DNA from 2 places in the Bacillus basilensis genome. Region 1 is predicted to be linked to the other one. Evidence: a T-box and tRNA genes for the amino acid it is inferred to sense, from the RefSeq annotation. Region 1 holds a T-box; the other holds one or more tRNA genes.

Region 1 (19,122 bases):
ATGATATCTTTATGACTTTCATGCGTACCATGTGATAAATTCAACCGAACTATTTTCATACCATTGCTTATTAACTGCGCTAGCATTTCTTTATTATTACTTGCTGGCCCAATTGTACAAACTCGATCAATTGTCATATTTCCACCATCCTTTTTCGTTAGGATTCCCATAAACTTTAATTACACTCTCAACATAAAAAAGCCTACTCCCACAAGTAGGCTTTTGAAACTACGAAAGTTTCGTTAATAACTGATTTAAATCTTTTTTCGTTTTCGTCGTTAATGACTTCATTTTAGTAATATCTATCTTTTCTTTCTCCGCTCCTACAATTAATGGATACATACTTTGTCCAATTGTTTTATATTCAGCTGGGTGTGATGTTTCTAACTCTTTCTCGATTACATCCCACTTTGCATTAATTTGTTTTCCAAGTTTATTTACTGTTTCTAATTTCGGATTAGCAGCTAACTGCTTATCTAAGCTATCAACTAATGCAGCAACTTCTTTAACACTCGTTTTCACAGCTACACTTTTCTTCGGATCTTTCGTTGTTTTTCCGTCTGAATTTGTACTTGTACTTTGATCTGTTGTTTTCCCGCTAGTCGTTTGATCATTTGTTTTTCCTGTCGTCTCTTTTTCTTTTGTTTTTACATTCTCGTTTTGAGTTGACGTTTTACCGTTACTTTCTGTTCCTGATGATTCTTTCGTACTTTTTGCATCTTTATCTGTTTTTTCGTTTGAAGAAGTATTTGTTTCTTTGTCAGTATCTTTTGTTGTTTTTGACGCTTCATCTGCACTTGTCGTTTTTGATTCTCCTTCATTTTGCGCTGTTACTTGCTCCTTCTTTTCTGTCTCTTTATCTGCTGAAGGACTACAAGCTGCCATAGTAAGCATTGTACCAATTGTTATCGACGCGATAGCGACCTTTTTCATTTTCATATAAATCCCCCTATGTTTACTTTATTTATCCTCCCCTTTACGATTCGATTTCCTCTTAAAAAATCCCTTTTCATACGAATTACCATCTTTCCGACAGTAATCTTCATAATAATACGTACAAAAACTGATAAACCAATTTGAATATTCGAGTTTCTTCTACTTCATTTTTCTTCTCTGTAGTAAAAGAAAAAGAGTATATTGTCACATGAAGAATTACTATCTTCATATGACGATATACTCCCCTATCAAATTTTTATCTTTCTTGACATTTTATTTATACAAAAAAAATAAAATTTTCTTTCATTTTTTGTTTCTTAACATTTGTTAACATAATATATTTATGAGTAACCACCATTCGAATGAATGACTTGCCCAGTAATCCATTTTGCCTCTTCACTTACTAAAAAAGATATTAAGCGCGCAGCATCCACTGGTTCTCCTACTTTACCTTGCGGGAACTTCCATACTAAATGATGCTTCAGCTCCTCTGTAATCCATCCTGTATTCGTCGGTCCTGGATCAACAGCATTCACTGTAATCCCCTTCTCCATCGCAACTGGTGCTACTGATTTTGTAAATGCTTCAATTGCTCCTTTCGTTGCTGCGTATGCTAGTTCATCAGGCATTGGCCCTAGTGACTGTCCTGAAGTAAGATTAATAATACTTCCACTCGTCTTCAGTGCATAGTGTTCTATAAATAATGAACTTAATAACATAGTAGCCCGAACATTTACCGTATAATGTTTATCTAACTGTTCTACATTTAATTCTCCAATTCTCGTATGAGTAGCATACGCTGCATTATTAATTAAAATAGATGGATCACCTAACCGTTCTGATACCATATAAAACAAACGATTTGGCGAATACGACTGCGATAAGTTGATTTCTGCCATTTCACATCGAACACCGTAACTTTCAATCTCCTCTTTCAACAAAAAGGGCTCTTTGTCATTCATTCCCCACGGCATCGCTTTATCATACTGAGACCAGTACGTGAAAAAAATGTCTATCCCTTTTTGAGCAAGCACCTTGCATACAGCTGCACCAATTCCATTCAGACGAGTTGCCCCTGTTACAATTGCTATTTTCTTCACCTTTTCTCCTCCATCTATGGATAAATCCTCTGCACGAATACAGAGGATCTATCTTTTTATTCAATATTTGACAATATACGTTCTGCACCTAATTTTAAAATTTTAATAAAGATATAATTTACAATCGTAAACATTACAAATAAAACGATAAACATAACCCACAGTCCTACTTGAAGGAAGAAGTATAATAGACTTACTCCCGCTACAATAATTAAAGCTATTAAAATATTAGCTAAAAAATTCCACAAAGTTGTATAACGGCTCTTAAATAATTTCTGCTCTGTATCCCAATGAATATCTGCAGTTTGTGCATCCCAGCGTGTGCCAATTAAATTAATTAGCAATAAACCGTTCGCACTTAATAAGAACCAAAGAACCATAAATACTGGAGAAATCCCCGCTACAACTGCCATCGTAATACCGAATACTGCTAAAATAATCACATTAATTAACCAAGCAGTTATCGCTTTCGCTAAAAAGATATCTGAAGCTTTTACTGGTAAATAACGATTCACAAACCATGAACTTCCATCACGTGAAAATGACGTTGTTGCAATAACGTTACTTCCCATTAAAAATAGAGATGCACAAAGGCCTACACCAATTGCAAGCCCTGCTGATTTTGGGTTATCAATATATCCCGTGATCCATTTTAAATTCCCATCTTGCACGAATAAAACAAAGAACAACATAATCGGCATAACAAAAGTTTGTACAATGCAATTTAAGAAAAATTGTGGTGTACGGAATAACGTTTTAAATTCTTTTTTCACATACGCTTTTAAATGTGAACTTTGTACCGTAGATTTCTGTAAGCCTTCTGCTGAAATGACCTCTTTTTTTGCTGTACTCGTTGAAAGTCCAATAACCCCTTTTAAATATGTACGCTCTGCAATGTAATAAAACAACACAAAAAATACAAATGAAATAAGTGCAAAGATTATTACGTCTAAAGGTCCCTTCCAATTTGCATTTTCTACTAACGCCACTGCTCCAAAATATGTAGTTGGAAAATAATTCGTCATTTGTACTAAAAGAGAGGATTGATTATTCGCAAGATAACTCGCAATTGCATCTTCAGAAAACGCACTTTTATTTTTCCACTGCATAAATACGTTAATTCCTACAATAAATAGTATACTTACGATTCCGATAAATATATTGCCTCGATCTTTATTTTTCGCTATATTTGTATATCTCATGATTACTGTCATAAGTAACGAAGCTAATACTAACGGCACAATCGGGAAGAGTAAGTAAATCAAAATCATGTATATGTAATATGTAATAAATGCGCCACTTTTTAACCCGTACGTAATAAAGATTGGTAATAAAATGAATGAACTCATTACGTATTGTGTAATTAATACTGTTAAAAATTTTGCCGAAATAATTTGCGCTGGTTTTAATGGTAATGGTAGTAACATTTCAATGTCATTGCTGTAATAAAATACAGTTAAAATGTTCGTAATACTCATTAAAAACACCCATATACTCGCAATCGCAAGTCCCATTGCGATAATCATTCCTGGGTCTTGCCCTAATTGTTTCGTTCCCTCATACATTGCGTGCGTTATAGAACCAAACATTAAAAAGCCAACAAATAAAATAGCTGCAAATGAAAATACATACGCCCAGCGCTTCTTCTTATCTGTTATGAAATCTGCATAATTTAATTTCAATAATACTTTCGTTAACGTCCAAATTTTACTCATTGCCCGTCATCTCCAAGAACATTTTTTCAAGTGATTCATTGGATTTAAAATGATCTCTCATTTCATTTAAATTTCCTTTAAACTGCAAATTCCCCTTATTAATAATCGCAACGCGGTCACATATTTTTTCTGCTACTTCTAATACGTGTGTAGAGAAAAATACAATCTTTCCTTTATCCGCATGCTCTCTCATCATTTCTTTTAAAATATATGCAGATTTCGGATCAAGCCCTGTTAACGGTTCATCTAAAATCCATACATCTGGCTCATGCACGAGCACACCAATAATAACAATCTTTTGTCTCATACCGTGTGAATAACTTTGAATTTGATCAGATAACACATTATAAAGATCAAATTTCTTTGCTAAAGACTCGATTCGTTCTTGGCGTACTTCTTTCGGCACTTCATACATATCTGCCATAAAGTTTAAATATTCAATTCCCTTTAATCGTAAAAACATATCTGGGCTATCTGGAACATAACCAAACGTCCTTTTCGCTTCCATCGGATTTTTCATAATATCTTTACCGTTAATCGTAATCGTTCCTTTGTCCACCCCATGAATACCAGTAATCATCTTAATTGTCGTTGATTTACCGGCACCATTCGGTCCTAAAAATCCAAAGATTTCTCCGCTAGGCACAGATAAACTTAAATCTTTTACTGCATAGGTAGACCCATTATAACTTTTTGACACATTCGTAATCTCAATCATTCCATCCAATCCTTTCCTTAATTACCAAATAACTATATTGATATTATAGCATACTTCTATTTTAAGATTTTTGTATCTTTTCAGTTTTTTCACCCTTTAAAATAAATATACAAGCCTAACCCAACGATTAAAACGACAGCTAGTAGAATATAAATCATTGTAAGGCGTTTAATATTTCCCTTTGTCGCTTTACTATAATTTGCATCACCATTTCTTCCAATTAATACCGTCGCAACTACAGTAATCACTACAAGTAACACAACAATCATGATCCAAGTTAGCATCTCTTCCTCCCCCTCCTTACAACCATTTTACAATATTATCCTCTTTATTTCGCAGCATATTTCCTCTTTTTACTATTATTATGAAAAGAATTGGAAAACTATTATTACTATACATTTCCACATATGATATATTTATAACATAACGTGATTTATTTCTAACATCGAAAGGAGAATCTATCGTGAAAACAACTTGGATAAAATATTTAGGATTTCTCGGTTTCTTCGGTTTCCTCGGATTTTTTTATGAAAAAGGATTGTTTACTCTGTTCTGTTTCTTCTCCTTTTTCACAACGTATAGAACGGTTCAACACGATGAACTATTTGAACAAATCGTCAATAAATCGTGCCGTAATGCCTTTATCGTTACATTACTAACTACCGCTATTATTATGTTTATTGAAATGTTAATTCCAAACCTGACGCTACAAGAGATTGATATCGCTCTTATTTTCGGCACACTCATTCTTACGTTCGGCTTCTCTATGTTCTTTTACGATAAACCTGTTGATGAAATGGAAGATGCGCCATGGCGTTCGTAACGAGAATAAAAGAATACCGCGCCAAATTGAACATGACCCAAGAAGATTTAGCAAAGAGCGTTGGTGTACGTCGTGAAACAATTAGCCACCTTGAAAAAGGAAAATATAACCCTTCCTTACAACTCGCTCACAATATAGCGAAGGCACTTCATAGTACGATTGATGAGATTTTTATTTTTGAGGATTAATTGAGGACACAAAATCACCAGAACCACATAAAAAATACCGGCACTCTTCCCGTGAAGAATACCGGTATTTTTCATTTATCACCCATACAAAACCGCATGAAATACGCTTAACAGTAAGTATTGATCTTCTATATAATCCTCATCATACACATTCATCTCGATATCATACATATCTTCCTCAAGACGAATATTCCAATCTGCAATTACATAGCCTTTTCGTAATAACTTTCCCATTCCAAAAGAAGTTTTGTGAACAACATATTCTTCTCTCTTATATGTAAAGGTAAATAAGAAATTTGCATCCAATAACTTTCCGTCACATACAAGTATTTCATGCTCTGCATCATTATTGTCTTTGTACGTTACTAAAATCCTTCTTTGACGCTGCCTACTTACATCCTTTGCAATGACGCGAATATTGTCCTTACTATCCTTTATTTCATAAATAATATTACTACCAACTTTTGGAATGAAATCTAGCACTCTCATCAACGTATTTTTATAATAGCCCCGTACTGCGCCTACTTGTTTGCTTTCATTATAAACCTCTATCGATGTCGTATCCGCTTTACTATCACACAGTCGTTTATAAGAAAGCTGCATTATCCGCTCTCCTCTTAAGTACTGATCAAACGTCACAGGATATTCTATCGCACGCAGTTCCTTATTTAGCTCATATAAATAGCGTTGAACGCTCTCTACTAATGTTGTAGTAGAGATACTCTCCTGAAGTTCAAATTGTTGCCAACTGGAATAAATCTTCCACTGATCGTCTTCTTCATAAAAGAAACCAAGAATTACCTCATCACGGTCAGTCGTTTCATAATTCATTTGTACGTTCTGTCCATGTTGAACTTGTTCCATCCACTGTCCTAAATAAATGCCGAGTTCTGCGACCTTCATGCATGATTTCTGTAAAAGTACTCTGTCACCCACACAAATCGTTACATCTCCTTCGATAAAGCCCTTTGAATAAGCATCATACTGTGGCTCATCCTTCTTCGGGAGACTTTTGTCTAACTCAAATAAAAATGTTAACATCCTTTATTCACCTCTAGTTGTTACACAGCTCTTTCCTATATTGACCGGAGCAATTTAAAATATATCAACGATTTTTCAAATATATCTATCGTAACTCAAATTATATCAACGATTTTTTCGATATATCGACGATTCGACAAAGAATATCGACTTATCAACAAATCTCGACAACACTACTATACGGTCACCTTTTCTCGTGCTGCTTCCACAATCTCCATAATACGAAGCAGACTCTCCACTTCATAAGTCGGCTTAACACTCGTCATGTTCTCTTTCAAACTCGGATTATACCAACACGTATCAATACCGTAATCTTCTCCGCCTTTCATATCAGAAGTTAGCGAATCTCCAACCATTAGTACGCTTGATTTATCCGTAATCCCAAACTTTTCAAACGCATAATCAAAAATCTCACGTGCTGGTTTTTGGTGGCCGACTTCTTCTGAAATAATAATATGCTCAAAGAAGTTGCTTAAAGGTGAATTTCCGATTCTAGATTGTTGCACTTTTGTATACCCATTCGTAATAATACCTAGCTTGCAATCTTGTAGATTCTCACATAATTGCACTGCACCTTCAATAAGATGTACTTCTTTCCCTAAGTTTTCAAGATATACGTCACTAAATTGCTGCGCATCTACTTCTATATTATAAAGTGCAAATAATTGTCTAAATCGATCTACCGCTAATTCACTTAGCGTAATCATTTTATTTTCTAAATCTCTCCATAGGCCATTACTAATCTTTTTATAACTTGCAAGATAATCATTATACCCTGTTGGCATACCAAACTGTACAAAAGCGTTATGTAATGCGTTTCTTTCCGTTTCAGGAAAATCTAATAATGTATCATCTACGTCAAATAATATAACTTTATATTTCATTATGCTCTCCTCAACTAATACGTTATTTACAACTTTTAGTTTCTCATTAATTGTCCCTCAAGTCGAACGTTTTGTTTTTACGACCAGCAATCTTATATTTGTTTAAGACGCACGAGTCATGTTATTCAAAAATAATTAATTGTGAAAATACTATAAATTTGAGATAATTTGGATAATGGGTTCAAACTTTAAACAGGCAATACAGGAATTGTATTACTACAGTTACTTTAGAAGGAGGCTGAAAAATATAGTAAATTCATGGGAAAGACCTAAAATAAAAATCCCAAAAACTAAAAGCAAATGGGTTGGAGATATTATTGGATATTCATTGTTCTTTGGATCAATCATTTTTTTGATTATCATTTGGGGAAGATTACCTGAGGAAGTGCCCGCACATTATAACGCATATGGAGCTGTAGATCGCTGGGGATCAAAGTGGGAACTTTTACTTCTACCAGGAATTGGGGCATTCATACTCCTTCTCATGCAAACTTTAGAAAAGTTTCCAGAAGTTCATAACTACCCAAAAAGATTTAACGAATCGAATGCGAAGCAGTTTTATTTAAATAGCAGAAAAATGCTTAATCAATTAAAAAATGTCTGTTTACTTATATTTGCTTTCATCCAATTCGAAACAATTTCAATAGCTTTAGATTGGAGCGGCGGTTTTGGAAAATTATTTTTACCGATATTATTAATTTGGACAGCTATTCCCATTATTATAGGCATAATAAGGCAACGAAAAATTTCATAATGCGGACAACGATATTCGGTTATCCATGATTTTATGGAATAACATGATATCAACAATAAGAAAAGGAGGCTAATCCACATCAGCCTCCCTCCCCATTATTTATCCTCTAACAATAACTCTTTCATTTCCTCTAACGACTCTTTCGTAAAGCCTAAAGCTTTTTCAGCATACGCTTCAACTGAACCGTATTGCTTTTTAACTTCATCAATCGCAGCTTGCAAATATTCAGCGCGTGCTTCAAACATTGCACCTAATATTGCTCTGCTCTCATCGTTTTGTAGTTTTGCACCTAAAAAGGCCATCATTTTCTCATTTAACTTTTCACGGAAACCGTTACTTAGTAAATAATCTTCCATTACTGTTTTCTCTGGTACACCTAGTAAAAGTAATAATAATGCTGACCCAAATCCAGTACGGTCTTTTCCAGCTGTACAGTGATTTACTAACGGTAAGTTTTCCGGGTTTTGCGCCAGTTTTAAGAAGCTCACGAATGCTTCATTACCACTTACGAAATCTTGATTCATTTTCACAAGGTATTCGCCTGGTTTCCCTAACATAGAAAGGTCACCAACTTGGAAAAACTCATTTATGTTCAAGTCTTTCGCTAATTCTTGCATAACTGGTAAACAGACTTGACGAGCACCTGTAATCTCCGGGTTCGGCTTATGTTTCACTTCAAAGTCTGTACGATAGTCGCAAATTAACTTTAAGCCAGACTTTTGTAAATACTCAATATCCCACTCTGTTAATCCTGCTAGCTCTTCTGAACGGTATAATTTGCCCCATTTCACTTTACGGCCTTCTGTCGTTTCATACCCTCCCATATCACGGAAGTTAAACGCACCTTGTAATGGTAATCTACGCTCAGCTACTGTCACTGCTTGTCCATTACTACCTACTAGTCTAAAATATGGACGCTCAGTTTCACTTAAATTTTCAATTGTATATGATGATTCTCCATTTACTGTTGCAAGTAATTCTCCATTTTCTTCAATATGATCTGGTGAAGTACTCCAATAAATGCGAACTTCTTCTATATTATTTTCCCACTTTATATGTAACGTATTATTTTCATTTCTTTCTACAGCTGCTTGTAGCCAATGTCTTTGCTGCTCCATTCTTTCACCAACGCTTTCTTCGTATAGTCTAACCCTTCTCTATTGTATTATAGGAAAGCATACTTTGTCGTTTCGATTTTTCTTTTTATCTTACAAACAAGCAAAAAGTTCTTTTACTTGTTCAAAATTTGTACACGGATTTCCTCGAAATGAGTTCAAGAGAGTACCTTATTCATCCTTTAAAACTTTCTTACATACCGCTCAGTTGAACTAAGCAACTTACATCCATTCTTATCAAAAACATCCTTCATCCACTCATTTTGTACATTTGCCTCACCAATATAATAAGAGGCACCTATTTCCTTTAAGACAAACATTGCACCTGTAAAGAATGCTGCTTCATACCCTTTATTTCGCATATTTGGAGTGACTGCGAAATACATTAGTTTTCCTTCTTCTAACGTCCCCTTTTCAATATGCGGGATTACAATTCCTATCGGCTCTTCATCGATACTCGCTGTTAAACAATGTTCTTTCCATTGCTCACCAATTTCCTGTAGCATCATATTTACAAATTGATCGTAAGTGACTTGTTCTTCCGTCATTTCACTCCAAAGAGAATAAAAAGTATCTTCTCCTACTTCTTCAATCAGTTTAAAATCAATATCACTTTCTACATCTTCTACTTCGTATATATCCTTAAATACGATCATGTTTTCAGTAACATATTCAAAAGAATACGTTTCGAAGCATTTTTTATACATATCATAATTTGGGCTTTTTGAAGAAATCTCAAAATGCAAGTTTTCTATCCCCTCTTTTTCAGCCTCAGCAACGCAATATTGCACCATTTCCTTTAATTGCTCTTCTGTGAAAATCTCTACATTATTTTCTTTTATCATGATAGAAGAAGCATTTCTTCTAATTTTAAAATGTTTTTCTAACTGTTCTATAGTCATCATATACTTCCCTCATCTATGTCTTACTCGAATTTCTACTTGTTCTCCTTGCATGAGCAGGATTGTCCTTGAATATATAGAATACTAGAAAACATCGCATCTTTAAAGTGCGGAGGAGGTTCTCCATTGGATATTACAGCGCTGCAACAACAGTTAGAGCTTATACAACAAAATGACTATACGCAACTGCAACATATAGATATAAATGAGTTAACGCTCCATATGCTTCAGTTTATCGGAACGACTGATAGTTACGTTCGTTACCAACTTATATATAAATGTTTTGCACATTTCATTCATCATGAATTCCTTATGGATGATCAACTAAAATTACTGTTGCAAACTTGTTTAAGTGATGAGTATTTATATTGTGACATTTACTCCCCACATACAGATGGGGTTTTCACACGTTCTTACACTGTTTCGTTAATTGCGTTAATACTCCAATTCGCTAATTCGCACTACTTTTTTACAGAGGAGGATATCGAAGAAATAAAAAACAAACTCATTACATACACAAACTTAGAAACAGATTTTCGAGGCTATATTGAAAATAAAGGATGGGCTCATTGTCTTGCCCACGTATCTGATGCCTTTACTGAAATTGTTCATAATTCTTATACGACCTTTGAATGGTATGAAGAATTAATTCATTGCTTATTAAATAAAATCTTCATTCCATCTGACCTTTTTCATAATAACGAAGATGAACGAATTGTTACGCCATTACTAGCAATGCTGTATCATGACTTCCCGCAAGATGAGTTAATTTCTATTATTTATAAAAAAATAAAAAGGCTTCCTCAAATTAGAAAACGCCTTTCGTTAAATGAATATTGTATTTTATGCGCCAACATTAAAACCTTTTTACGCACATTATTTTTTAGAATGAAAGATGATCATAACTTAGCTTATGCAGCACGTAAAACAGAAAGAATGTTAAAGGAACTGCCAAATTATTATTAAATGTAAGGAGAAAATATGGGTTATATCGGAGACATGAGAAATTTAGTAGGAAATCATCCACTTATTTTAATAGGTTCACACGCCATTATATTAAATGAAAAAAATGAAATATTACTGCAGCTCCGCACAGACTTTAACCGCTGGGGAATTATTGGCGGCGCCTTAGAATATAACGAAACGTTAGAAGACGCGTTACAGCGAGAAGTATATGAAGAAACTGGACTTATTATTAAAAATCCAGAACTATTCCGCACATACTCAGGACCAGATTACTTTCAAATCTATCCAAACGGCGATCAAGTACACGGTGTACTCGTTGTTTATATTTGCCGTGAATTTCATGGTGAACTTAAATGTGATCAAGCTGAGTCAAAAGAATTGCGCTTCTTCCCGCTTGATAAATTGCCTATTACTCTTCATCCAGTTATTAAGCGTATTATTAAGGAGTTTCAGCACTCCAATTAACAAATGTTACATATTTTATATAGAAATAAAACAACCTCATTTCCCGTCATGATAACGCGAAATGAGGTTGTTATCGTTCACCGTAAATCCCTATTTCCCCAAAATGATATTAACGTTCTCTTTCTACAACTTTATATCCCTTTATAAAAAGTATAGTTATATAAGAAATAATGAATGAAAAAATAGTATACATGCCAACCCAAAAGAAAAATGCTGGATTATACACTGTAACATTTAACATAAGAAAAATAAGAAATGTTACCATTGGCATCACGTAAAATGTACCTACTTTATATGTCACAGCTATTGAAAAAATACAAATAAGCAATGGATATATACAGAAAATCAAAATTGGCTCACTCAATGGTATGTCCCCCTTTCTGAAGAAATAATAGATTTCTTATAATCGTTTTGGGGAACAACAAAGTTTTATAGTTTTATTCGTTATTAGTAAATAAAATGTTAGATCGTTATCTCAATCTGATTTCCTTCAGGATCACTTACTACACTTTCATAGTAACCATCCCCTGTAGTACGCGGGCCGTTTAACAGGGGGTATTCTGCTTCTCTTAATGTATTAGTTAATTCGTTCACTTTTTCTTTACTACCTACAGAAAAAGCAATATGCGCATATCCTATTGTTTGTGTTTGTACTTTCTCGTCTATCCCTACCTGCTTCATAAGTTCTAGACGCGCACCGCCTTCAAAAGTTATAAAATAAGATTCAAACTGCTTTTTCGGATTGTGATATAAGCTATTTTCTTCACCATTAAAGTACTGTTTATAGAAATCACGCATTCCTTCTAAATCATTCACCCAAATTGCTACATGTTCAATTTTCATAATCAACACCTTTTCTTTTATGTTATTCAACTGACAATTGGATGCTTCATTGCCAGCACATTTAATTTTCTTTATTTGTTCTCGTAATTATAAGATCAAGTCCAAGACTTTTTAATCCGTATAAATAATCTTCTTTCCAATTACTCGCTGTTATTTTCGGAATATGTTCTGCCGGAATGTACTTCGGACAACTTTTTACAATTTGATCTATTACAAATTGGTTCACTTCATCATCACAGAAGATGAATCCATGAGGGTTAATAATAGCTATATATGTAGCTATTAAACGAGTAATAGCATCTATATTATATTCCTCTGGATTATTAGAACTTTCAACTTCGTCTCCACTTCTCAAAGCTTGCAAGAAATTTTTATTATCATATTGCGGAACAAAAGATATCTCTCCTGAGAAAAACGTACTTCCGCGTACAACATCTCCATTTACCATAATCCCCGCACCTGGGCCATTTTGACCTGAATACAAATATACAAGTGAGGAATTTTCATTGTTTCCAGTATTTTTATGATAGCCGAGTACTGCAGCATTCATATCGTTTTCTATTACTACTGGTATAGAAAACAGTTCCTCCAAGTGGCTTTTCAAATTAAAATTTTGGAACTTTTCATATCCAGGAATATAAAAAATACGACCATTATCGACCGAACCAGGCACACCAATTGATATAGAGCTTATTTTCGGGAATGTAGCGATAAGACCTTCAATATGTTTAGATAATAGATTTACTCCCGTATCAATTAACATACTTGAAGTACTTCCTTGTTCTTTTACTTCCCCTAAACAGTTAAAAATTGTATAGTTTGTCTCATTTTTTTCTAAAAATATCGCTAAACCGAACATATATTCTGGATTATATTCATATCGTTTCGCTCTTCTTCCACCACTTGAATCATCTAAACCAGCTAAAGTGACTTCACCATCTTGTTTCATTTTTTCTATAAATTTACTTATCGTTGGAAAACTGATTTCTAATGTATTACTAAGTTCAACTTTCGTTGCACTACCTCGCTCCAGAAGAACTGTACGAATGCCGCGAAGGATTGTCTCTTTAATCGATTTTTGAGTAACAAATTGTTCACTCAAATCGCTCACCACCTTAATCAACATACTTATTAAACACTTTTAATAAGTTGCGTTGACAATATATCATACATCATTTTCTAAAGCAATAGAGATGATATATTTCTACTAGCGGCACTCCGTATTTAACTCGATGTATTCTCTCTCGTAACAGACGATACAATTCCAGACAAGATAACAAATAATAAAACAGCTAGCAAAGCATTACGTATTCCGAATGCTTCTCCAAGTATCCCTAAAAATGGTGGTCCGACTAAAAACGCTGTAAAACCGATTATAGAAACTGTCGCAACATTAGAAGTCGCATTTTCGCCGCCATCTCCAGCAGCAGAAAGACCAATTGGGAAACCTAGCGCGGCACCAATCCCCCACAGTACTACACCAAGTGCTAGAAAATATGAGTTACTCCCAAATATGACAATTGTCATTCCTATAATAGCCATCATAATAGTAGCACGTACAACAGCGACACGACCAAATCGATCAAGGAAATAACTACTACACATACGTGCTAACGTCATTGCCAATACAAAAATGGTGTACATAATAGAACCTGTCACAACACTTTGCTGATGTCCGTCTACTATCACGATAGGTAGCCAATCATTCGCACTTCCTTCTGCAAATGCCATTCCAAGCACGAAAAGACCAAGTAAAAGCACCTTTTTTTCCATACGTAAGGACGTAAGTTTCGCTCGTTTTTTGTTCCGTGATTTCTCCTTCTTTCCTGTTCCATGCGGAAGAAAACGATATACCATACATACAAGTAATACAAACACGACCGAAATCGTAAGAAACTGATACAAAATTGGAATGTGAAGCGTGGCGGCGACAGAGCCACTGAGCGCACCTACTAAAGTTCCTACACTAAAAAAGCCATGGAATTTCGGAAGAAGAGTTGTTCCTAATTTTTGCTCAATAGAAGAACCCTCTACATTCAATGCAACTTCTGCTAATCCATATCCTACTCCAAATACTAGTAAGCTACCAAAAGCGCCCATACTAGAAGCAAAATAAATATTACTACCTAAACAAAGTAATCCAACGATCATAAAAAACATACTACCTATAATAACGTCTCTAGCTCCCTTACCGTCAATAAAATGACTTGCACTCAGTAAACCAATTATTGAACCGACAGATAATCCGAACAAAATCCAGCCCATTTCTGCATTTGACACTGCTAAAATATCTCGAGTAGCTGCTGTTCTTGAAATCCATGTAGCAAATGCCACACCAGGCAAAGCAAATAAGAGAAACAGAGCGTTTCGAGAGGCAAGTAATGTCTTTGTACGATTTTCCGTACTATTTTTCTTCATATGAAACACCTTTCACATTGTCTATACGATACGACACGAAACTAGTTTATTCATGTACCCTTAAAAACGCTTTCTATAAGTCTATCGTTTTAATAACTTTAGCTGGGTTACCTCCAACTACTACATTATTAGGTACATCTTTTGTCACAACTGCTCCTGATGCAATTACAGCGTTGTCTCCAATTGAAATACCAGGGTTAATAATAGCTCCTCCGCCAACCCAAACATTGTTACCAATCCTTACAGGCTTTCCATATTCTTTGCCAGAATTCCGCTCTACCGGATGTAAAGGATGAGTGGCCGTATAAATATGGACACCAGGTGCAAACATACAATTATCACCGATTCGCACTTCACAAACGTCTAAAATCACACAATTGAAATTTGCGAAAAAGCTCTTTCCAACATGGATATTGTACCCGTAATCACAACGAAAATCAGGATTAATTTGGGCTTTCCCATCAGCTGAAGAACCTAAAAGCTGATTTAATAATGTAAAACGTTGTTCATCCCCTGTCTCCATCGCATCGTTATAAAGGCGTGTTAAACGTTTTGCCTCCACCCTATCAGCCACTAATTCTTCATCATCCGCAATATACATTTCTCCTACCAACATCTTTTCTTTCTCTGTTCTCATACAATCATCTCCTTCGTTATCGAATGGATTCCACTTATTAAACGACTTTAATAAGTGGAATTAATTATACTTATTAAACATGTTTAATAAGTATCCCTATATTAACATACTTTTTAAAATGTGCAATTAATAAATTTGGAAAGAAGATGTGAATTCCTTATTTTGCATGTGGATATAACGAATACAATAATTAAAATTCATATAGAAAAAACAAGGGAACACTTAACGTCCCCTCTCAAATCCAATCCGTTTTTTAATTTCCGCTAAATTTACCTTCGCGATTTCTCTTGCTCGTTCAGCACCTTTTTCTAGCGCTTCATATAATAAATTTGGCTCCTGCATATACATTGCATATTTCTCCCGAGGTGCTGCTAACTCACGATCTACAACGCGGAATAACTCTTTTTTCACATCGCCCCATCCAATTCCAGTCTCATATTTTTCACGTAATGACTGCATTTCATCTTCCGTCGCAAATTCTTTATAAATTGTATATAACGTTTCTAGTTCTTTCGGTTCATTTGGAAGTGAAGAATCTGTTTTGATTTTAAATATTAATTTTCGTAGTTTTTCTTGCGCTGCAAATAATGGGATCACATTTCCATAACTTTTACTCATCTTTCTTCCATCAAGTCCTGGTAATATTGCTCCTTCTTCTTGTATGACATACTCCGGAAGTGTAAATGTCATGCCGAATGTATGGTTAAAATACGTGGCAATATCACGCGCAATTTCAATATGCTGAATTTGGTCTTTCCCGACTGGCACATGAGTAGCTTGAAATAGTAATATGTCAGCTGCCATTAAGATCGGATACGTATATAAACCCATATTCACGCCTGCATCGACCTCTAAACCCGCTTCTTTATTTTGCTCTACTTTCGCTTTATACGCATGAGCACGGTTCATAAGCCCTTTCGGAGTTAGGCACGCTAATATCCAAGCTAATTCTAGAATCTCCGGCACTTCTGTTTGTCGGTAAAAAATAACATCTTCTCCAAGTCCAAGCGATAACCAAGTAGCAGCTACCTCTTTCGTATAACTACTAAACTGACCCGGATCATGCACAGCATTTAACGCATGATAATCCGCTATAAAATACAATGCTTTTCCTTCATTCTTCTTTGACATTTGCAACGCAGGTTTAATCGCACCAATATAATTTCCTAAATGCGGATAACCTGTCGGCTTAATCCCTGTTAACATTATTTTTTCACTCATCCTAACTCCTCCTTTCTCAAAATAAAAGGAGCCCCTCATCCTTAAAAAAGGACGAGAGACTCCCGCGGTACCACCTTCATTAGCTATCATTATAGCTCACTTCAACTTCTTAACGTGAAGCAACCGTCTTTACCTACTCATTTCAGTTAGAAGCTCCAGAGCCCATTCCATATTCATCCCTTACTGATTTCCACCACACATCAGCTCTCTGAAAAGTTTCGAATATGTACTCTTCTCTTTCATTGCTTTTGCTTATTTTTTACAGTTTATCACATTTCACTTCCAAACAAACCCGAATTTTCTATTTTATATAGCAGGAATTTCCACTTCAATTGTCTAATACTATATAGGTTTGCAGAAATACTCGAAACAACTTTGGAGGTTTTTTTATGGTAAAATATATATCCATTTTAGGTTCAACAGGATCCATCGGCACATCTGCATTAGATGTCGTTTCAACTCATCCTGAACATTTTAAAATCATCGGTTTAACCGCAAATTATAATATCGATCTTCTTGAGCAACAAATCAAAACGTTTCAACCTCGTATTGTAAGCGTCGCGACAAAAGAATTAGCAGACATGCTTCGTACGCGTATTTCAACCAACACAAAAATCACATATGGAACAGACGGCTTAATTGCGGTAGCTACTCATCCTGATTCAAATCTTGTATTAAGTTCTGTTGTCGGTGTTTCCGGACTACTTCCAACGATTGAAGCATTAAAGGCGAAGAAAGATATTGCCATCGCTAATAAAGAAACGTTAGTTGCAGCTGGACATATCGTAACTGAACTGGCGAAACAAAACGGATGTCGTTTAATTCCAGTCGATAGTGAGCATTCAGCTATTTTCCAATGTTTAAACGGAGAAAATAATAAAGAAATAGACAAATTAATTGTTACAGCTTCTGGCGGTGCATTCCGTGATAAAACACGTGAAGAAATGAAAACTTTACAAGCAAAAGATGCTTTAAAACATCCAAACTGGTTAATGGGGGCAAAACTAACGATTGATTCTGCCACATTAATGAATAAAGGATTCGAAGTAATGGAAGCAAGATGGCTATTTGATATTCCTTATGAAAAAATTGATGTAATGATTCATAAAGAAAGTATTATTCATTCTTTAGTAGAGTTTATTGATGGATCAGTTATGGCACAGCTCGGTGCTCCTGATATGAGGATGCCAATTCAATATGCGTTTCACTACCCTAATCGGCTACCTTCTTCTTATGAAAAATTAAATTTATTAGAAATTGGTAGTTTGCATTTTGAAAAACCAAATTTAGAGAAGTTCCCCTGTCTACAATACGCATTTGAATGTGGCAAAATTGGCGGTACAACTCCAGCCGTATTAAATGCAGCGAACGAAATTGCAAATGCACTATTTCTTAAAAATGAAATTGCATTTTTCGATATCGAAAAAACAATTTACAATACAGTTGAAGCTCATCATAACGTAAACGACCCTTCTCTAGATGCTATATTAGAAGCGGATCAATGGGCACGCCAATATGCACATCAATTGTTAATAAAAAAGAGCTAAAACAGATAATACTGTTTTAGCTCTTTTTTCACGTATTCAACTTAACAAATCTATAACCATGCGTAACTAACACTTTTAATATCGCATATCCTGGGATCGCTAAAATAATCCCCATAATTCCAAATAAATTTCCGGCAGTTAAAATAATAAATATGATTGTAATCGGATGAATATCTAACTTTTTCCCCATGACTTGCGGAGAAATAAATTTACCTTCTGCTAATTGTACAACCATCATAACGATAATTACCTTTAAAACCATTCCTGGCGAATCAATAAATGCGATAATTAACGCTGGTGTAATTGCAATGATTGGTCCTACATACGGAACGATATTTACAATCATCGCTAAAATAGCAAGCAGTACGGCATATTTAATACCGATAATAAGGTAACCAATTAATAACATAATACCGATAAACAAACTAACGATAATTTGTCCTCTAATATACGAACTAATCGCATAATGCATATCATCTAGTATTCTCATTGCTGCCGGTTGTCTTTGCTCTGAAATGAACTTTAAGAAATGATTCGGCAATTGCTCACCATCTTTTAAAAGATAGAACAATATAAACGGAACCATTACAAACGTTAAAACCACTTCTGTAACAGTGCTTAAAAATCCAGTTACATTTCCTGTTACTGATGATAATGACTTCGTAAAATCAACTGTGTAGTCTTTTACCATACTCGCTACATCAATATTTAAATTCTCCTGAATTTTGCTCAGTAAATTACTTTCTCCAAATCTACGTGCTGCTCGTTCGATTTCATGACCGAAATACGGTAAGTTATCTATTAATGCATCAATTTGATCTTTAATAATAGGAATAACCGTTAAAACTA
Region 2 (4,794 bases), on a different contig from region 1:
TAGGTTACGTACAAAAAGATGCTATTCTACTAAAAAACAAACTTCAATCTAATAATCAATACATTGTTAATGCCAATGCATTAAACGTTCGTTCTGAACCTAATTTAGAATCTTCAATTTTAGATGTATTACCAAATGGGAAATTCGTTACCATTCAAGAAGAACAAGGTGAGTGGTATAAAATTTTACATAATGGCAAAACAGGTTACGTACAAAAGGCGTTCGTGTCTAATGGTTCACAGCCTTTAGTAAAAGGCATCACAGTTCAAAATAATACGAAATACACAGTTGCAACACCTAAACTTAATGTACGTAGCAATGCTAGTACAAGTAGTGCACTACTTGGTTCATTACAAAATGGTACACAAATACAAGTAGTGGAAACTGTCGGAACTTGGTATAAAATTCGTTTTGGCACAGGATACGGATATGTAGCAAAGCATTATGTGGTGCAAAATCAAACGCAATCACAAAATCAAACAGCTCAACCTACTTCCATTCCAGCAGTTTTCAAATTCCCTACTCAAGGAAGAATTAGCTCAACCTTTGATATGCGCTGGGAACAAATGCATTATGGGATAGATATTGCAGCTCAGGGTAATGTCTCTATCCAAGCTGCGGCTGCAGGTAAAGTTGTGAAATCATATTATTCAGCTAGCTATGGCAATGTTGTGTTCATCGCTCATCAACTAAACGGGAAACTATATACAACAGTCTATGCTCATATGAAAGATCGCACTGTACAAGCTGGTGATCAAGTACAGGCTGGACAATTAGTAGGTCATATGGGAAACACAGGTCATTCATACGGGCAACATCTTCATTTTGAATTACACAATGGAGAATGGAATTTTGAAAAAACAAATGCAGTAAACCCACTGCCATATTTAGTTAGGTAAATTGTATGCCACGCAATATCAATATACCTCTCATAATTGAATACTTAGCCTTTTTAGGTTTAATCTGTTGTTTAATCATTTACAATACAAATACTGTATTTTTATCTATTATCATTGCTTTTGTCGCTTTAGAAATTATGATGGAATCCTTTCAAGTTAAACTAAAACAAAAAATTGCACATATTTATAATGCCATCTTTCTATTAAGTGCCCTAATAACAAATATTATTAGTAATGGTTTTTATTTATCTACCGTATTTCCTGTGTTCTTTATGGCTGTTTTACTATTCATAGCTAGATACATTCATGTCCCTAATAACAAAAAACACGAACAAGAAGCTTAGAAAGAGGAGACACTGTGTACCAATCTTTCAAAGATAATCCGCTAAAATATATATTGAATTTATATAAAAAAATAAATACTTTTTTTGGTATACAAGGAAGCAATACGGCACAAGTTTTCCTTTATGGAATGTTATTTCTCGTCTTAATCACATTCTCCTTGCTTTACTAACAAAAAAAGGATCTCACGTTTATGTGAGATCCTTTTTAATTTATATAGAAAATGCTCTTTACCCACAAGCATATTTTTCATAAATAAAGCTAAGATTATATTTTTTCTCCAAGCTCATCCTTTGTTCATCATCGCACCAATAGAACAGAATATCATGAATCGTTGCATAACGCTTATTTTTAAGAAATAGTTTAAAGAATGATGGCAGACAATCATGTAATTGTATAAATATATAATTGCGTAATATTTCTTCTTTATATTCAATGCCCTTACAAATATACAGTAATTCTTCACAATAATATGCATGCTGTGGAACTTGAATCATTTCGAAAAATGGCACATATGATAATAACTTTCCGATAAAATGATCATATCGATCCATTATTCCTATCGTCATATGCTCCATCATATCTTTCATTACATATAAATAATCATCTACATGAGTAGTCTTTAATGGGTCTAATCGATCTGAAATTTGAGAAAGTACAGCTCTTTGACAAGCTAATACCGCTTGACTAGGTCCATAATATGCTAGGAAGTCTGTACACTTACGATATTTCCGTAATAAGTCATGTGTATATAAATCATACACAAAAGTATTACAATACATCGCTAGACTCATCATATCACTATTTAATTGTTCCTTTGATAGGAATTTAGCTCTCTTACACATATAAAAGAATGTAAATTCCAATACTTCTTTATGGGATAATAGATGTTTACAATCCTTTATACATTTCTCATTAAATTTAACTCTATCCCAAATTTCTACATCCCCATCAGTCAATTCACCAATACGATATTTAATAATTAAATAGTTTAAAGCAACCGCTTGCGTCAAAAGATCCCACGTTTCATATTCCAATGAAGTGTAAACAAACTCAGCTAGTCCTTGATTTACCATAAAAGTATTTGCTTCTTCATACCAACCAATCTCTTGACATAAGCGAAGAATACGTACTAAAGTTGGAATTTCATCTTTATGAAACTGCGGTAAATTCTTTGCTTTATTCATTCCATATACGATAAATGCCGCTAAATTTTCTTCTTTATAAAATTCTTTTTCTTTCCACACTAATATAGTTCGTTCTTTCCCTTCACCTTTTGGATGACAAGGTACAAGCAAAGAAAATAATTCAGCGAAATTATTTGGTTCTATATATGTATCTGTAACCAAATTCCAATTCGGATCGCGCTGTACAGCCCTCATATAATTCCCCTTCCCTTTTGTCTACATAGGAAATATTAATCCATTATTACATCGTTAATAATAAATATTGTTATATTCGAAATCTATCATAACGCTTATATCTATCAGTATATCATTTTTTCTCTTATTTAAAATTAGGAATGACAAATTTAAATAAACTGTCGAAATTACTAACCGTATACTTATTATATAATGTCTCAGATACATCATGCTAACATATTAGCTTAATCCATATATACTAGAATAATGCATCTGATTTTTATACGTAACTTATCCCACTAATTAAAGTCTCTCTTCATTCCGTATGCTCCGAGATTTCACTTAAAGCAAATCCCGCTTGATCATCTGCCGATTCTCTTGTAGCTAAATCACCTAATGCTAGCATTCCAACAAGTTGACCACTCTCAACTACTGGTAATCGTCTAATTTGATACTGTGCCATTAACTCTGTAGCTTTTTCAATGGAATCATCTGGAGAAACTGAAACAATATTTGTTGTCATTACATTTGTAATTTTATTAGATCCAGGATGTTTCTCAGCAATGCCTCTAACCACTAAATCTCGGTCTGTAACAAGCCCAACAACTTGCTCATTTTCAACAACCGGAATCAATCCAATCGATTCTTCTTTCATCTTTACAGCAGCCTCGTATACGTTGTCTAGCGGTGTACAATGTACAATATGAGTACTCATAAGGTCTCTCACTCGTGTCATTTTTGTCTCCTCCTTTTTATACATACCATAGTTTTTCCTAAATCCCTTTATTTATTTCAGGAAAATCAGTAGATAAAAGAGGATTAACACACAATAAAAAAGAGTCAGCAATGTGCTGACTCTTTTTTTATGACCCGTACGGGATTCGAACCCGTGTTACCGCCGTGAAAGGGCGGTGTCTTAACCACTTGACCAACGGGCCATGGCTCCGCAGGTAGGACTCGAACCTACGACCGATCGGTTAACAGCCGATAGCTCTACCACTGAGCTACTGCGGAATAATATATGGTGGGCCTAAATGGACTCGAACCATCGACCTCACGCTTATCAGGCGTGCGCTCTAACCAGCTGAGCTATAGGCCCATATACTTTACAGGGGCAGTAGGAATCGAACCCACACTGGAGGTTTTGGAGACCTCAGTTCTACCTTTAAACTATGCCCCTAAAGGATGCCGACTAGAGGACTTGAACCCCCAACCTACTGATTACAAGTCAGTTGCTCTACCAATTGAGCTAAGTCGGCATAAAAAAAATGGTGGCTCGGGACGGAATCGAACCGCCGACACGAGGATTTTCAGTCCTCTGCTCTACCGACTGAGCTACCGAGCCAACATAAATGGCGGTCCCGACCGGGGTCGAACCGGCGATCTCCTGCGTGACAGGCAGGCATGTTAACCACTACACCACGGGACCATTTGGTTGCGGGGACAGGATTTGAACCTGCGACCTTCGGGTTATGAGCCCGACGAGCTACCGTGCTGCTCCACCCCGCGACAATATAATATTTTTTAAAAAAATGGAGGAGGTAGAGGGATTCGAACCCCCGCGCGACTCTCGCCGCCTGTCGGTTTTCAAGACCGATCCCTTCAGCCGAACTTGGGTATACCTCCATGAAGGAAAAAAGAAATATTTTATTATTTATGTCTAAACCATTAAAGAAAATGGAGGAGGTAGAGGGATTCGAACCCCCGCGCGATTCTCACCGCCTGTCGGTTTTCAAGACCGATCCCTTCAGCCGAACTTGGGTATACCTCCGAGACATATAATAAATAAAGTGGAGCCTAGCGGGATCGAACCGCTGACCTCCTGCGTGCAAGGCAGGCGCTCTCCCAGCTGAGCTAAGGCCCCATGTTTTTGGGAATATCGGGAAGACAGGATTTGAACCTGCGACCCCCTGGTCCCAAACCAGGTGCTCTACCAAGCTGAGCCACTTCCCGTTAATAAAAGCGCGCCCGAGAGGAGTCGAACCCCTAACCTCTTGATCCGTAGTCAAACGCTCTATCCAATTGAGCTACGGGCGCATATGGTGCCGAGGGCGGGGGTCGAACCCGCACGGTGGTCACCCACCGCAGGATTTTAAGTCCTGTGCGTCTGCCTGTTCCGCCACCCCGGCATGTCATATTGAAAATTGGAGCGGAAGACGGGATTCGAACCCGCGACCCCAACCTTGGCAAGG

What was found. A T-box is a leader RNA that pairs with one kind of tRNA and senses whether it is charged. The one in region 1 lies ahead of ACQVV1_RS08295 (tryptophan--tRNA ligase), so its partner is inferred to be a tRNA-Trp.
Region 2: it has a tRNA-Trp gene. The T-box ahead of ACQVV1_RS08295 (tryptophan--tRNA ligase) is inferred to sense a tRNA for this amino acid. The anticodon was not compared.

The regions. Positions count from the first base shown of each region.
Region 1 is NZ_JBNTQO010000003.1:339,290-358,411, reverse strand. Features, by position in the region: gene ACQVV1_RS08395 (pyruvate kinase) at 1-170, opposite strand, end outside; gene ACQVV1_RS08390 (hypothetical protein) at 229-939, opposite strand; gene ACQVV1_RS08385 (SDR family oxidoreductase) at 1,278-2,036, opposite strand; gene ACQVV1_RS08380 (putative ABC transporter permease subunit) at 2,093-3,751, opposite strand; gene ACQVV1_RS08375 (ABC transporter ATP-binding protein) at 3,744-4,469, opposite strand; gene ACQVV1_RS08370 (hypothetical protein) at 4,559-4,753, opposite strand; gene ACQVV1_RS08365 (DUF3796 domain-containing protein) at 4,933-5,292, shown strand; gene ACQVV1_RS08360 (helix-turn-helix transcriptional regulator) at 5,280-5,480, shown strand; gene ACQVV1_RS08355 (tubby C-terminal domain-like protein) at 5,559-6,521, opposite strand; gene ACQVV1_RS08350 (YjjG family noncanonical pyrimidine nucleotidase) at 6,698-7,405, opposite strand; gene ACQVV1_RS08345 (DUF1648 domain-containing protein) at 7,734-8,159, shown strand; gene ACQVV1_RS08340 (tyrosine-protein phosphatase) at 8,255-9,277, opposite strand; gene ACQVV1_RS08335 (GNAT family N-acetyltransferase) at 9,457-10,179, opposite strand; gene ACQVV1_RS08330 (DUF2785 domain-containing protein) at 10,303-11,142, shown strand; gene ACQVV1_RS08325 (NUDIX hydrolase) at 11,158-11,607, shown strand; gene ACQVV1_RS08320 (YbeF family protein) at 11,717-11,971, opposite strand; gene ACQVV1_RS08315 (VOC family protein) at 12,070-12,450, opposite strand; gene ACQVV1_RS08310 (ROK family transcriptional regulator) at 12,512-13,552, opposite strand; gene ACQVV1_RS08305 (MFS transporter) at 13,675-14,868, opposite strand; gene ACQVV1_RS08300 (maltose acetyltransferase domain-containing protein) at 14,942-15,505, opposite strand; gene ACQVV1_RS08295 (tryptophan--tRNA ligase) at 15,728-16,726, opposite strand; T-box leader at 16,771-16,978, opposite strand; gene ACQVV1_RS08290 (1-deoxy-D-xylulose-5-phosphate reductoisomerase) at 17,116-18,273, shown strand; gene ACQVV1_RS08285 (AI-2E family transporter) at 18,302-19,122, opposite strand, start outside.
Region 2 is NZ_JBNTQO010000004.1:29-4,822, reverse strand. Features, by position in the region: gene ACQVV1_RS09360 (SH3 domain-containing protein) at 1-899, shown strand, start outside; gene ACQVV1_RS09355 (hypothetical protein) at 905-1,243, shown strand; gene ACQVV1_RS09350 (DUF3965 domain-containing protein) at 1,472-2,623, opposite strand; gene ACQVV1_RS09345 (CBS domain-containing protein) at 2,919-3,338, opposite strand; tRNA gene ACQVV1_RS09340 (tRNA-Glu) at 3,469-3,540, opposite strand; tRNA gene ACQVV1_RS09335 (tRNA-Asn) at 3,542-3,616, opposite strand; tRNA gene ACQVV1_RS09330 (tRNA-Ile) at 3,625-3,701, opposite strand; tRNA gene ACQVV1_RS09325 (tRNA-Trp) at 3,712-3,782, opposite strand; tRNA gene ACQVV1_RS09320 (tRNA-Thr) at 3,789-3,861, opposite strand; tRNA gene ACQVV1_RS09315 (tRNA-Phe) at 3,872-3,947, opposite strand; tRNA gene ACQVV1_RS09310 (tRNA-Asp) at 3,956-4,031, opposite strand; tRNA gene ACQVV1_RS09305 (tRNA-Met) at 4,035-4,111, opposite strand; tRNA gene ACQVV1_RS09300 (tRNA-Ser) at 4,136-4,228, opposite strand; tRNA gene ACQVV1_RS09295 (tRNA-Ser) at 4,281-4,373, opposite strand; tRNA gene ACQVV1_RS09290 (tRNA-Ala) at 4,394-4,466, opposite strand; tRNA gene ACQVV1_RS09285 (tRNA-Pro) at 4,482-4,555, opposite strand; tRNA gene ACQVV1_RS09280 (tRNA-Arg) at 4,566-4,639, opposite strand; tRNA gene ACQVV1_RS09275 (tRNA-Leu) at 4,643-4,731, opposite strand; tRNA gene ACQVV1_RS09270 (tRNA-Gly) at 4,748-4,794, opposite strand, start outside.